Regions from separate parts of the Amphibacillus xylanus NBRC 15112 genome, predicted to be linked through region 1. Evidence: riboswitches for the same ligand, from Rfam matches in the RefSeq annotation. Region 1 holds a riboswitch; the other holds the start of a gene.

Region 1 (4,221 bases):
GGTTTATAGTCCGCAATATGACCGAGGCTAAAGCGTTCTGCTGTCCATGTAATCGGAATTGACTTAATTACAATCAAATCCTTTCATATGCTTTTTACGTGAGGCAATTTCTTCATGACGGCCTTTAACCATTGGACGTTTTTGCGGATTACCAAGATAACCACACGTACGTTTTACAACATCACATGTTTCAGGATCAGTGTTGCCACAGCTTGGACACTCAAAGCCTCTTTCAGTCGGGTTAAATTCACCATCATAATTACATTCATAGCAGTGGTCAATTGGTGTATTTGTACCTAAATACCCGACTCGATCATATGCATAATCCCATACGGCTTCTAGTGCCTTTGGATTTGTTTGCATTTTAGGATATTCACAGTAGTGAATAAAGCCACCACTTGTATATGGTGCATATTCCATCTCAAAGTCTAGCTTTTCAAATGGTGTTGGTGATTTCCTTACATCATAGTGGAAGCTATTAGTATAATAGCCCTTATCAGTAATCTCTTCGATCGGACCAAATTTCTCAAAATCTAGTCTACAGAAACGATCTGTTAGACTTTCACTTGGCGTTGAGTAGACACTAAAGTGTATATCTGTTTCATTACCCCACTCATCTGCTTTTGATTTTAATCGTTTGATAACATCCAATGTGAAGTCTTTTGCCTCTGGGTTATCCTCCCATGCTTTTCCGTAAAATGCAGCTGCTACTTCATATAGACCAATATAGCCTAATGAAACAGTTGCACGTTTGTTCAAGAACAATTTCGACACTGGGTCAGTTGTTTTTAGTTTTTCCCCAAATGCACCATGTAAATATAAGATGGGAGCATTAACTGGTTTTGCTTCCATTGTTCGATTTGCTTTAAAGACCAATGCATCTTTCATAACAGCAAGACGCTCGTCTAGTAATTCATAGAATTTATTAAAATCTCCACCTGCTTCAATTGCAATCCGTGGTAAATTTAACGTCACTACACCTAAATTCATTCGGCCTGATGTTACTTCATTGCCATCTTTATCTTTCCAAGATTGTAAGAATGAGCGACAGCCCATTGGTACTTTAAAACTACCTGTTAATTCAACAATTTTGTCATAGCTTAAAACGTCAGGATACATTCGTTTAGTTGAGCATTCAAGAGCTAATTGCTTGATATCATAGTTTGGATCTTGCGGTTCAAGGTTTACGCCCCGTTTCAATGTGAAAACAAGCTTTGGAAATATAGCTGTTCGTTTTTCCTTACCTAAACCGTTAATTCTAATTTGTAAAATTGATTTTTGGATTTCACGCTCAATCCAGCTTGTCCCTAAACCAAAACCTAAAGTTGTAAATGGCGTTTGTCCTTGTGATGTATAGAGTGTATTAATTTCATACTCTAAGCTTTGCATTGCATCATAAATATCTTTTTTAGTTTTTTCTAAAGCAAATGCCTTTTGACGCTCTTCTCCTTCAATCCAGTCTTGAGCTGTTTTGAGGTTTTTCTCATAGTTTAATTGTGCATACGGTGCTAAAACTTCATCTACACGGTCAAAGCTACATCCTCCGTACTGGCTTGATGCGACATTGGCAATAATCTGTGCTGTTTGTGCTGCGGCCGTTTGAATCGATCTCGGTGATTCAACTTCTGCATTTCCAATCTCAAATCCTTGTTCAAACATTGTTTTAAAATCGATTAAACAGCAGTTAGTCATCGGTGCATATGGTGTATAGTCTAAGTCGTGATAATGAATTTCGCCTTTTTCATGCGCATTTGCTACATGTGGAGGAAGCATTCTTAAACCGATCGTTTTCCCAACACTTCCTGCGGTTAAGTCACGTTGTGTGTTAAAAACATTACTATCTTTATTCGCGTTCTCATTAACCACCGTTGGATCCTTTTCTAATAGCTGATCAATTTTGCGGTTAATATCGCGACTATTTTTTCGTATTTCTGCTTTTTCCTTACGTCGTTGGACATAGCTATCAGCTAAATCAAGCATACCGTAACTTTGTAAGCGCTTCAAAACATAATCATCAATAAGAGATGTTGTGATTACTGCGGGTGCACTTGCTTGAATATTTTCATCTACTTCATATGTAATCTCTTCAATTGTTTGTTTTGAATAAGATAAATTAGTATTCTGAACCGCTTGGATAAGTGCGTTCTTTATTTTTGCTGGATCGTATTTTTGTGATCGGCCATCCCTCTTTTCGATTGCTAGTTTAATAGCTGGCCTCTTCACCATTTTTGTATCCATCATTGTTTTATTACCCCTTTCAGTCTTGGTCGTATAGTTCGTTTGATTTTGCTGCATATATTATGTCATGTCTCTAAACGCATAAAAAAACCCTAAAAGGCATACTTCATTCTAGGGAGCTAATTTGTTACTTTGCCTCGAAATAACAAGAATTTTGTAAGTTCATCTTGAGAAAAGACCTGACTTAAGCTAATGCTCATACAGTGGCGGGACCGTTCCAGATTCTCACTGGATTCCATTTCAAAATGAAATATTATGTAGTATTTTTACTATATCACGCAACATATTGGGGGTCAATGAACAATTTGTGTCCATATTTAGTATTGTTGGAGATTTACTAAATTTTCATCTTGACATGACTTTTTGTCTAAGACAAACTACATATGATTTTTTGCGACAAAATATAACACACATCTACTAAAACTGATGTGTGTTATGAAAAAATTATTGACTAGCAAGCATACGCCCGAGTGGACCATTTTCATCGATAATAGATTCAAGATCATACACTGAGATAGGAAACATCGGAAAACCATAAACATATGGCGTGATTTCATAAAGTTGAAAATATATGACTAGTGATTTGTCAGCAATATAAAAATCTTGGTCAGGTTTTATCTCTTTGAATTCCCCTAATATCGGAATATCCCGTTGCTCAATTTGTATCTTGATTAGGTCCGAAAGTACTTTTACATAATCACTTCCTGGTTTAAATAAATCTTTTAGCTCGCATAGTTGTTTTTCCTTTAGGCCAAAAGTTAGGGATTTAATAAACGTCATGCCATGAGCTGCATGGTAATGGTATGTGTAATTTGATTGCGACAAGCTTAAAACATCACGCTGATTATTTTTCAGTTCATATAACCCGATCATCTCCACTACTGTTGTCGGCATATTGCCAACTTGAAGATTAATTAGCTCTTGAGTTTGGCTAACAATTGTTTGATTGATTAAATTTTCTAATGCTTGATCCTTCATTTTTACTGCCTGAGGATAATAAACGATTTTATTCGGACCATCACTTATATTTAGCGTTTGAATCTGAACTGGAAATACAAAAGACATTTGCACCACGCTCCTCTATAGACAATTTATGCAATGGGCGTAATTGTGTGTCTGCCTATAAGGATTTTGGTGTGAGTTTTTTCGCTTGTTAAACAGATTATCAATGGTATAGCGGAAATCTTATACGTTTAGACTAATTTTCCGCCAAAACGTTGAAGATTGGGGCTTTATCGTCAACAGTTGAACGACTTTTTAGACCAAACATTAAGGATTAGGGCTTTATCGTCTACGGTTGAACGACTTTTTAATCAAAACGTTAAAGATTATGCGCTTATCATCTACTTTTGCGCTACTATTTGGAGCAAAAGTTATAGTTTAGTGCATTATCATCTGCATTTTAACCACTTTTCAACTCAAACGTTAAAGATTAGTGCCTTATCATTTACTTTTTAACCACTTTTCAACTCAAACTTTAAAGATTTGCGACTTACCATCTACTTTTAACCCACTTTTCAACTCAAACGTTAAAGATTAGTGCCTTATCATCTACTTTTTAACCCACTTTTCAACTCAAACGTTAAAGATTTGCGACTTACCATCTACTTTTTAACCACTTTTCAACTCAAACTTTAAAGATTTGCGAGTTATCATCAACTTTTAACTCATTTTCCCTACCAAACGTTATAGATTAGCACTAACCTTGCAATGTTTTTTAAAAATCATCACGTGCTTGGCGTAATTTGATAAATTGTTCAAGAGTTTCTGCTTGGAGGAGTAGATTTATTTTCTTTTCTCTTCCTATTGTCGATGGTAATGTGGGTTTACCAGTTTTTCTTAACGCTCTCACCTCATCTAACGCGACTAATACGTGCTGATTAGCTGGTTCGATAGATTGAGCAAAGCGTAGATTCGTTTCTGTATATTCATGAGCTGGGTATACACGCACAATGTTATCAAGCTGTTTGAATTTCTGCAGCG
Region 2 (4,221 bases), 1.1 Mb from region 1:
TACAATATGAATCTTCCCCTCTTTATCCTTATACGCCCCTTTTCTTTCTCCATCTATAGTCAAAATAGCCGCTTCATCATTTGCGATAGATTCAGTTGTTATATGACTTAATTGCAGCTTTCCTTTAATTAATTGTTCTACTACATTCGCATTTTGAACAATTAAGTTTTTTATACTTGGTATCGGATAAAATCTTGACGGCCTATAAAGATCTTGATAATTATTTTTTCGCTTTAACACGAGATCAGACAACAGTATAGCTGCATGAGTACCATTAGTCATACCCCACTTCCGATAACCCGTAGCAATTAAAATTCGATCTTGTCCTTGGGTTATCTTACCGACATATGGTACTTTATCGATTGTAATCAAATCCTGAGCTGACCATCGATGAGAAATTGCTTCAAGACCTAAATGATGTTTTCCGAAAACCTCTAATGCTTCATAATGCTTCAGTGTATCTTCACTTTGCCCTGTTTTATGGCTTTCCCCACCAATTAAAATCATCTCTTCATCATTAATCGTTACAGATCTTAATGATCGTTTCGGTTCATCGGCACTAAGGTACATGCCTCCAGGATATTTAATATTTGATTTTGCAGCAATAATATATGATCTTTCTGCATGCATTCTAGCTGAATATAGTCCAATCCCTTCATAAAATGGGAAATGACTGCAAGCTAATATATAATCAGCTGTTACAGAAAACTTTTCACTAGTATAAACAGTTCGTTGGATTCTTGTTTCCACATCAACAGCAGTTGTCTGCTCAAAAATTTGCGCACCTTTACTTATTATCTGTTTAACTAACGCAGTTAAATATTTTACTGGATGAAACTGTGCTTGATTACTCATGATTAAGGCATTTTTCACCTCAATACCAAATGGAATAGAATCAACCAAACTTCCTTTAATATTTAACTTCTCATAGGCAATAGCTTCTTTTTCAATTTTTTCTTGATATTTTTCTGTTGTTGCGTAAAGCCAGGCGTCTTGAGGGCTGAAATCACAATCAATTTCATGTAATTCAATCGTTTTTTTGATAAAATTCAGTGCTTCCATATTGGATTCATAATACATACCTGCTCTGTCTATACCTATGTTACGAATCAATTCATCATAAATCAGATCATGTTGTGCTGTTATTTTCGCAGTCGTATGTCCTGTGGTACCATTCAATAGCCGGTCAGATTCTAATAGGGCAACTTTCAAACCAGCATTCGTTAATAAATAGGCAGTGGTAATTCCTGTGATACCACCACCAACGATAACGGCATCAACATGAATATCTGTATTTAGCTTCGGGAAATTAGGTAATTCATCATAATTAGTCCAATAAGAATTTGGCGATTCGGGTAGTTTATCTTGTCTATATTTATTAACCATTAATTTTTCCTCCAATATTGTTGCTCTACATAATTAGCATTCCTGATTAATAAGCGATTATACCACTTTATAAAGCAACTAATTTTCTCAGCGCCTCTAGTATAAGTAATATTAGAATTAACGATTTACGGTTGACCCCTTCCCTTTTAAATAACTTGTGTTTATGGTAAACGAATACAAATGTTATGTAAGTCAATCTAGTTGTATAATAAAAATTATGTGTTATAATTCAATATGTAGTATATCGAGTTGTAATTAACAATAAAATAACACAAAATATAGTATCTTGAGTAATGGTGACATTTATATGTCTTAAAAGGGAATTCAGTCAAATCTGAAGCTGCCCCCGCAACTGTAAGTGTTGACGAACTAGCAAACCACTGTATCATTTCTTTGATATGGGAAGGGCTATAGTAGGATGAAACACTAGCCAGGAGACCTGCCAATACTTATAGTTTCTATTTTTCGGGGATGAAAAAGCAGAAACGATAGAACATTATCACTACCTTTCTGTCGTTTTACGCCATTCATGCTCTAATGAATGGTTTTTTATTATTTAAAGGGAGGGAAATTTAATGCTTGCATATACTACACCCAAAATTATCTTCAAATAAAACTAAATTTTCATATACAACTTATATATACGGAGGAATTTTATCATGGAAGTAATAGTTTACTCAAAAAGCGGCTGCCCTGAATGCGTCTTTACGAAAAAATTTCTTGAGGAAGAAAATATATTATATAAGGAAAAAAGAGTTGATCAAAATAAAGCGTATTTAGATGAAGTTATAGAATTAGGATTTAGTTCTTTACCCGTCGTTAAGATAGGAGATCAAATTTTTTCAGGCTATCAACCTGATAAATTACAAACGTTGGTGTAATAATGGCTAAAATTGTATACTACTCACAAACGGGTCAAACAAGAAAATACGTTCATAAAGTAAAACAATATCAAGCAATTGAAATTACCCCGTCAAATTTTGAGATTGAGATGAACGAACCTTTTATTCTTGTTATGCCCTCATACGAACCTAACATTCATCCTATTGTAACGGATACGGCAGCTGAATTTTTAGAAACAAAATGTAATCTTACTTTATGTAAAGGGTTATTTGGAGTTGGTAATCGGAATTTCGCTAACTTGTTTTGTATTACTGCTAAAGTTCTAGCAAAGGAATACAATCTTCCTTTATTACATCAATTAGAATTCCAAGGAACCGCGTCAGATGTCACAAAATTAGAAGAGGAGTTGAAACTAATTGAGCAAATATAATATTCAAGCAATAGAAAAAACTAAAGATATTACTTACTTCAAATTAAATAATCAGGTTAATATACCGAGTGAAAATAATGAAATTCAATTAAATAAGGATAAAGAGGCTGTCAGGGCTTACTTTTTAGAACATGTTAATCCCAATACAGTGTTCTTCCACACACTTGAAGAAAAAATAAATTACTTAATTGAAAATGATTATATTGAGGAAGCATTTATAAGAAAATATGATTTTGAATTTATAAAGCAGTTATTTAACTTTTTATACGAACAAAAATTTAGATTCAATAGTTTTATGGGAGCTTATAAATTTTATAACCAATATGCACTTAAAACTAATGATGGTAGTAAATATTTAGAAAGATATGAGGATCGCATTGGATTTGTTGCTTTATATTTAGCTACAGGTGATGAAAAGTTAGCTTGGAATATTGCAAAAGAGCATATTAACAAACGTTTCCAACTAGCTACACCAACATTCTTAAACGCTGGTAAAACATCTCGTGGTGAACTTGTCAGTTGTTTCTTACTTGACATACAAGATAATATGGAATCAATTGGTCGGACAATTAATTCTGCTCTTCAACTATCAAAGCGTGGTGGCGGCGTTGGTATTAACTTAACTAATCTAAGAGAAGCTGGTGCACCAATTAAAAAGATTGCTAACGCTGGATCAGGTGTGGTTCCAGTGATGAAAATATTCGAGGACAGCTTCAGTTATGCAAATCAACTTGGACAGCGTAATGGTGCAGGTGCTGTATATTTAAATGTTTTCCATCCAGATATTTATGAGTTTTTATCTACTAAAAAGGAAAACGCTGATGAAAAAATTCGTGTGAAAACATTATCATTAGGTCTTATTGTGCCAGACAAATATTATGAATTATTAAAAACAAATGCACCAATGTATCTATTTAGTCCGTATGATATTGAACGAATCTATAGTAAGCCATTTTCTTATATCAATATTACTGAAATGTATGATGAGCTAGTGCAAAACGATAACATTAAAAAGTATAGAATTAATGCTCGCGAGCTAGAACAAGAAATCTCAAAGCTTCAACAAGAATCTGGTTACCCATATATTGTGAATATTGATACTGTAAATAATGATAACCCAATTAACGGTCAAATTATTATGAGTAATTTATGTAGTGAGATTCTACAAGTTCAATCCCCTTCTGAATTAAATGAAGATATTTCATATAAAGCAGTTGGTCACGACATCAGTTGTAATTTAGGATCAACAAATATTACCGAGATGATTAAGTCAGATAACTTTGAAGAATCAATTGATACCGCTATTCGTGCATTAACATCTGTTTCAGATATGACAAGTATTAAAGCCGTTCCGACTGTTGATAAAGGTAATCGATCATATCATTCAATTGGGCTAGGAGCAATGGGATTACATACAGCTTTAGCTACTAATCAAATTCATTATGGATCAGATGAAGCGATTGAATTTACTGATGCTTATTTTAGAGCTGTAAGATATTATGCATTAAAGACAAGTAATAAACTTGCCCAAGAAAAACAAGAGACATTTTTTGAGTTTGAGA

What was found. A riboswitch is a leader RNA that binds a small molecule or an ion and turns the genes downstream of it on or off. The one in region 1 is predicted to bind cobalamin.
Region 2: it holds a riboswitch for cobalamin, as region 1 does, so the genes downstream of both, AXY_RS06710 (glutaredoxin family protein) here and nrdD (anaerobic ribonucleoside-triphosphate reductase) in region 1, are expected to answer to the same signal.

The regions. Positions count from the first base shown of each region.
Region 1 covers NC_018704.1:2,458,612-2,462,832, forward strand. Annotated here, with positions in the region: gene nrdG (anaerobic ribonucleoside-triphosphate reductase activating protein) at 1-77, opposite strand, end outside; gene nrdD (anaerobic ribonucleoside-triphosphate reductase) at 64-2,241, opposite strand; adenosylcobalamin (AdoCbl) riboswitch at 2,356-2,500, opposite strand; gene AXY_RS11670 (DUF3298 and DUF4163 domain-containing protein) at 2,683-3,303, opposite strand; gene gloB (hydroxyacylglutathione hydrolase) at 3,956-4,221, opposite strand, start outside.
Region 2 covers NC_018704.1:1,340,019-1,344,239, forward strand. Annotated here, with positions in the region: gene AXY_RS06705 (FAD-dependent oxidoreductase) at 1-1,386, opposite strand, end outside; cobalamin riboswitch at 1,664-1,847, shown strand; gene AXY_RS06710 (glutaredoxin family protein) at 2,046-2,267, shown strand; gene nrdI (class Ib ribonucleoside-diphosphate reductase assembly flavoprotein NrdI) at 2,270-2,659, shown strand; gene nrdE (class 1b ribonucleoside-diphosphate reductase subunit alpha) at 2,646-4,221, shown strand, end outside.